2 regions of the Rouxiella sp. T17 genome follow, and region 2 is predicted to be linked to the other one. Evidence: predicted binding sites of a transcription regulator. Region 2 holds the regulator's gene; the other holds the start of a gene.
The links. Region 2 encodes LexA, which represses DNA repair genes until DNA is damaged. Its sites were predicted from a motif close to TNCTGTATGTACATACAGNA; they were not measured.
Positions count from the first base shown of each region.

Region 1: the regulator LexA is predicted to act here: its motif matches at 1,567-1,586, upstream of uvrB (excinuclease ABC subunit UvrB).

Region 1 is NZ_JAWUEA010000034.1:79,531-82,953, reverse strand. Features, by position in the region: gene SC206_RS13300 (ABC transporter ATP-binding protein) at 1-548, opposite strand, end outside; gene uvrB (excinuclease ABC subunit UvrB) at 1,688-3,423, shown strand, end outside.
Region 2 is NZ_JAWUEA010000013.1:25,291-28,713, forward strand. Features, by position in the region: gene plsB (glycerol-3-phosphate 1-O-acyltransferase PlsB) at 1-338, opposite strand, end outside; gene SC206_RS04220 (diacylglycerol kinase) at 466-834, shown strand; gene lexA (transcriptional repressor LexA) at 986-1,594, shown strand; gene dinF (MATE family efflux transporter DinF) at 1,834-3,174, shown strand; gene SC206_RS04235 (CsbD family protein) at 3,311-3,423, shown strand, end outside.

The DNA of each region.
Region 1 (3,423 bases), on a different contig from region 2:
AGGCGATGGATAATATTACCCATATTAGCTTCCATCGCTTCGCTGGTGTGCTCGGTGGGTTCATCAAGGATCAACAGTTCAGGTTCCTGAACCAGCGCGCGGCTAATCGCAAGCTGCTGCTGCTGACTTTCGTCGAGTTCACCGGCTTTGCGCGATCCCATCTCTTTTAAAGAGGGGAAGAGATCGTAAACCTGAGAAGGTACGCGGCGCATCTTGTTGCGTCCGGCCATCATGGCGATTTGCAGGTTTTCGTCGACACTCATCTGTGAAAATATCTGTCGACCCTGTGGCACATAGCCAATTCCCATCCGCGCGCGCGTTTCTACCGGCATCACTAACAGGTTTTGCGGCTCCTGATTGGCCGACTGCCAAATCATCGTCCCGCTTTTCACGGGCAAATGCCCCATGATGCAGTTGATAAGCGTCGTTTTTCCGACGCCGTTTCGACCAATCAGGCTATTACACTGGCCGCGATAGAGCTCGAGATTGATGTCCCACAGGGTATGATTTTGCCCGTAATACTGGTTAATGGCTTTTACGCTTAGCATCAGTTGTTCCTCATTTATTACGCGTTCTGCTGAACACAACATTCGACGACTCCTGTCATATTTCTGACATTTTTACGATGCCGCAGGTCTGTCCAAGCAGAATTAAATTCGGTTTTTATTCCGAAATCATTCCGTTTCAACAGCTGGAAAACGGCTATCCCGTAGTGCTAAACGGCTAAAACTTACGTTTATTTGCCTTAAAAGCCTTCAAAGTCACTTAAAATTGCAAAATCACCCTATTTTTGAAGTCGAGCACCACTCAGTACAAAATCTGTAAAGGTGACGTCTAGGACGAATGTTGCAACTCTTGGGCCAACTCTGAAAAGATAACTCTTAAAGAGTATTTTGCGGGGTAAAAAGCGGGATGAAGAGCAGTAAAAAGAGAGCAGGCTTTACTAAAGGTAATGTTTCGGCAAGGAGTCTGTTAATGAGGTGCACTTTGCCAGTGCCGTGGTCGGAAGTTTTGGTGCAAGAGGAAAAGATAAAAAGTGATAAAAGGGCAAAGAGAGAGGGTGATCCTGAATTTGCAAATCAAAACAGGAAGTTTATCTAGGCTAAATCTGAATATATATAGTCATAAAAATGTAAAAAAATAACTAAAAAAACGTCAAATTGGCCGGGTTTGAGAAAATGTCGATTTTTGTCAACGCAGGCCCCAAGCGGCGTGCTGAGACTTATCCACTATTCCTGTGGATAACCTTGTGCATGAGCGCAATAAAAGTTGCTGCACGCTAGTCTGGGCGCGGGCTGAGCTTAGTTTGACCGGATTGTCGGCTTTTTAAGGAAATTCCTATTTTTCAACAGCTTAATTAAAATCAATACCATGAGTGTTTCTTCACCGTTTCCGTGTAATTTTTAGTCAACGCCCTTGAAAAACTTGTTTGACGACGGAATCTGAAGATAAAGGATCCTTATGGTGAAAGTTGAACGCCTAATTGCCCTTTTTTGGTTCTGTTCTATTCCTCTTTGAGACCCCGTAAATTGCAAAAAGTTTATTAGCTAAAAAATCACCATTTAAACCTGTGTATTTATCCAGTATAATATATGATCTACACTTTGTAGTGATCCATTTGACATGAGGAGGGGGTGTTCCATACTTCCTCTCCGGTCTTGCACGTTCTCATCTCAGGTAGCCCGCAATGAGCAAAGTATTCAAACTACATTCCGAATTTAAACCGTCGGGCGATCAGCCTGAGGCCATCCGTCGTCTGGAAGAAGGGCTTGAAAATGGCCTGGCTCACCAGACGCTGCTGGGCGTAACCGGTTCGGGCAAGACCTTTACCGTCGCCAACGTGATTGCCGATCTTAACCGTCCGACCATGGTGCTTGCGCCTAACAAGACGCTGGCGGCGCAGTTGTATGGCGAAATGAAAGAGTTCTTCCCCGAGAATGCGGTGGAATATTTTGTTTCTTACTACGACTACTATCAGCCAGAAGCCTATGTGCCGAGCTCCGACACCTTTATCGAAAAAGATGCCTCGGTTAACGAACACATCGAGCAAATGCGACTTTCGGCCACTAAAGCGCTGCTTGAACGCCGTGACGTTATCGTGGTGGCTTCCGTGTCGGCTATCTATGGTCTGGGCGACCCCGATCTTTATCTCAAGATGATGCTGCATCTCACGAAAGGGATGATCATCGATCAACGCTCGATCCTGCGTCGTTTGGCGGAGCTGCAATATGCCCGTAACGATCAGGCGTTTCAGCGCAGTACCTTCCGCGTGCGCGGCGAGGTGATCGATGTGTTTCCTGCGGAATCTGACGATTTGGCGCTGCGTATCGAGCTGTTTGATGAAGAGGTTGAGCGTCTGTCTCTGTTCGACCCGCTCACCGGCCAGATTGCGCAGGAAGTGCCGCGCTTTACTATTTATCCAAAAACGCACTACGTGACGCCGCGCGAACGCATTGTGCAGGCAATGGAAGAGATCAAGGTTGAACTGGCAGACAGGCGCAAAAATCTGCTGTCGAGCAATAAACTGCTGGAAGAGCAGCGCATCAGCCAGCGTACCCAGTTTGATCTTGAAATGATGAACGAGCTGGGCTATTGCTCCGGCATCGAGAACTACTCGCGCTACCTTTCGGGTCGCGGCGAGGGTGCGCCACCGCCAACGTTGTTCGATTACCTGCCACCTGACGGCCTGCTGATTGTCGACGAATCCCACGTCACCATTCCGCAAATCGGCGGGATGTATAAAGGCGACCGTTCGCGTAAAGAAACGCTGGTTGAGTATGGTTTCCGCCTGCCGTCGGCGCTGGATAACCGTCCATTACGCTTTGAAGAGTTTGAAGCGCTGGCGCCGCAGAGCATCTATGTTTCCGCGACGCCGGGTAATTACGAGATGGAAAAATCGGGCGGTGACGTCGTCGAGCAGGTGGTCCGACCGACCGGCCTTCTCGATCCGCTGATCGAAGTGCGTCCGGTAGGCACGCAGGTCGACGATCTCCTCTCCGAGATCCGCAAACGTGTTGCGATAAACGAGCGCGTGCTGGTGACCACGCTGACTAAGCGCATGGCCGAAGATCTCACCGAATACCTTGAAGAACACGGCGAGAAAGTGCGTTATCTGCACTCAGATATCGATACCGTCGAGCGTGTCGAGATCATCCGTGACCTGCGTCTTGGCGAGTTCGACGTGCTGGTCGGCATCAACTTGTTACGAGAAGGCCTTGATATGCCTGAGGTTTCACTGGTAGCAATTCTTGATGCCGATAAAGAGGGCTTCCTGCGTTCTGAGCGTTCGTTGATTCAGACCATTGGTCGTGCGGCGCGTAACCTGAACGGTAAAGCGATTCTCTACGGTGATAAAATCACCAAGTCGATGGCTAAAGCGATTGAAGAAACTGAACGTCGTCGCGCCAAACAGGAAGCTTATAA
Region 2 (3,423 bases):
CGATGCAGATCGAGATAATCGTGGAACAGCTTTACCGATTCCTGCTGATGCTGGTAATAAGGGAAGACGCGCGGCCCTTCACCGATGAAAACGTGGCTCGGCAGCTGCACGCCGTCGATTTCCAGCGGAATGAGAGGGTCGGGCAGATTCTGCGCCAGGCACTGGGCCCGCAGCGTCAGAAGGTCGGCCTTGGAGTTATAAGGCAAAACATACAGAATCGGGCGCGTTGGGTCCAAACGCATTTCCGTCACCGGATCTGTAGGAATGACCTTGCTGCTTACCAGCATTTTTAGCGGTAAATTCAGTAAGGTATAATAAAGTCTACGCCATCCTGACATAAAAAATGTGAAGCCTCTTGTTAGCAATTCGCGGCAAGGATACCAGAAAGCCGGTATGAGATCTGTGGTGATAGGACAACCGATTCAGGCTAAAATGCCTGAAAATCACTTTAAGACGCAAAATATAATGACAAATCAGGTCACCGGACTCACCCGAATTTACAAGGCTGCCGGATATTCTTTAAAAGGATTAACCTCGGCCTGGAAGCACGAAGCCGCCTTTCGACAGGAAGCCGTGGTCGTCATTCCCGCCATCTTACTGGCATTTTACCTTGATGTGAGCAGCATCGAGCGTATTTTAATGATCGGATCACTGATTTTGGTGCTGGTGGTTGAATTATTGAACAGCGCCATAGAAGCCGCCATTGACCGAATCGGGCCAGAATTTCACACCCTTTCGGGCAGGGCGAAAGACATGGGCTCCGCCGCCGTGCTGATCGCCATTTTATTTGCACTTTTTACCTGGTTAACGATCCTCGTGCCGCACTGGCGCTAGAGTTACGGCAAAAGTTGGCGAAAGTGACGGCAAAAGAATATTGAATATTTAAAAGCCGCTTAATGTTTGTTTTTTGTGTACTCTCTGGTTTTCATTCCAGCTTTACCTGTATATACTCACAGCTAGACTGTATAAACAAACAGGGGGCGACATGAAAGCACTTACAGCTAGACAACAAGAGGTCTATGACCTTATTCGCGATCATATCGCCACCACCGGTATGCCGCCAACGCGTGCAGAAATTGCTACCCGACTCGGGTTCCGTTCTCCCAACGCGGCAGAAGAGCATTTGAAAGCTCTGGCGCGCAAGAACGTCATCGAGATTGTTTCCGGTGCGTCACGCGGTATTCGCCTGTTAATGGAAGAAGAAGACGGTTTGCCGCTAATTGGCCGTGTTGCTGCCGGTGAGCCTTTGCTCGCGACTCAGCACATCGAAGCGCATTATCAGGTCGATCCTGCAATGTTCAAACCTAACGCCGACTTCCTGCTGCGCGTCAGCGGCATGTCGATGCGTGATATCGGTATTCTCGACGGCGATCTGCTGGCTGTCCACAAAACCCAGGATGCCCGTAATGGTCAGGTTGTGGTTGCGCGTATCGACGACGAAGTGACAGTAAAACGTCTCAAAAAGCAGGGCAATATTATTCAGCTGCTGCCTGAAAACAGTGACTTCGAGCCAATCGTTGTCGACCTGCGCGAGCAGAGCTTCAGCATTGAAGGCTTGGCCGTAGGCGTAATTCGTAACGGCGACTGGTCCTAGTTTTTATTAGCTGCAATCGAGCGTGACGGCTCTTCTATGTCGTCATGCTGCATCCTTGTCACACGTTAAGGATTACGCGTTACGTCATTACGCGTTAAATGATGACGTGTTAAGTCATTGCGTGTTAAGTCTGGCTTTACTTTAAAAGCGTTGCTGCTTAAGTTGGGATCGACACCCATTTATTGAGCGCCGCCTTTCATGTCTGCATTTTCTAGCCTGTCCTTGATTTAGAAAATAACATGCCCCTACTTCATAAAATAAAAAGCACCTTTCTAAGCCCGACCGACAAAGCGCTGTGGTTGCTGGCTCTCCCGATGATTTTCTCCAATATTACCGTGCCGCTATTAGGACTGGTCGATACTGCCGTCATCGGCCATCTCGACAGCCCCGACTATCTCGGCGGCGTCGCGGTGGGTGCCATGGTAACCAGCTTCCTGTTTATGCTGCTGCTTTTCCTGCGCATGAGTACCACAGGTTTAACCGCGCAGGCGCTCGGCGCACAAGATAATGTTCGGCTAGCCCGCGCTTTCGTGCAGCCTTTTTTATTGGCGCTGATTGCCGGGGCGCTGATCTTCCTGTTTCGCCACCCTTTGATTTCGCTCGCTTTACAGATTGTGGGCGGCAGTCAGGCCGTGTTGCAACAGGCGCAGATTTTCTTGTCTATTCGCTGGTATAGCGCGCCGGCCTCTTTGGCGAATCTGGTGATTCTGGGCTGGTTGCTGGGCATTCAATATGTGCGTGCGCCGGTCATTATGCTGATCGCCGGAAACATGCTTAACGTGATTCTAGATTTGTGGCTGGTCGTTGATCTTGGCTGGAATGTGAAAGGCGCTGCGGTCGCGACGGTCTGTTCAGAATATGCCACGCTGGTGCTCGGCCTGTGGCTGGTTTCGATTGTTATGAGAAGGCGCGGCATCACCTGGCTGATGTTGAAACAGGCGTGGCGCGGCAATCTGCGTAAACTCTTTGCTCTAAACCGCGACATCATGCTGCGTTCGCTGCTCATCCAGCTGTGCTTTGCGTCGCTAACGGTGATCGGTGCGCGTTTAGGTAGCCAAACTGTGGCGGTAAATGCCGTATTAATGAATTTGCTGACCTTCACGGCGTTTGCGCTGGACGGCTTTGCTTACGCGGTCGAGGCGCATTCCGGCCAGGCGTTTGGCGCGAAGGATAAAAGCCAGCTGCTCAAAGTCTGGCATGCGGCCTGTCGTCAGGCAGGGTTGGTTGCGGTAGGTTTTGCCATCGTTTATGCCGTAGCGGGTGAGCAAATCGTCAACCTGCTGACCTCGCTGCCCGAGTTAAGAACTCTCGCCGATCGCTATCTTGGCTGGCAAATCGTGTTACCGCTGGTCGGCGTGTGGTGTTATCTGCTCGACGGCATGTTTATAGGCGCCACTCGCGGCAAAGAGATGCGTAACAGCATGGCGGTTGCGGCGGCGGGTTATGCGATTTCCTTACTGACATTACCCGTGCTTCACAATCACGCGCTGTGGCTTGCGGTTGCCGTCTTTCTTTCACTGCGGGGTTTGGCGTTGGGCTGGGTCTGGCGACAATATTGGCGTCGCGATAGCTGGTTTTAAATGCTTTGGATTATTCCGAGTTATAAGCAGATTGACTCAATATCCCTGCATTTCCGAAACTCTCTACTACAATTAGTACTGTTGAAAGGCATTAAACAAGTGCCACATAACCAGAGCTAATACAGGAGAGTTTACGATGAATAAGGATCAAGCAGACGGTAACTGGAAACAATTTAAAGGCAAAGTTAAAGAAAAATGGGGCAAGCTAACCGACGACGATCTGACTGTCGTAGAGGGTAAGCGCGACCA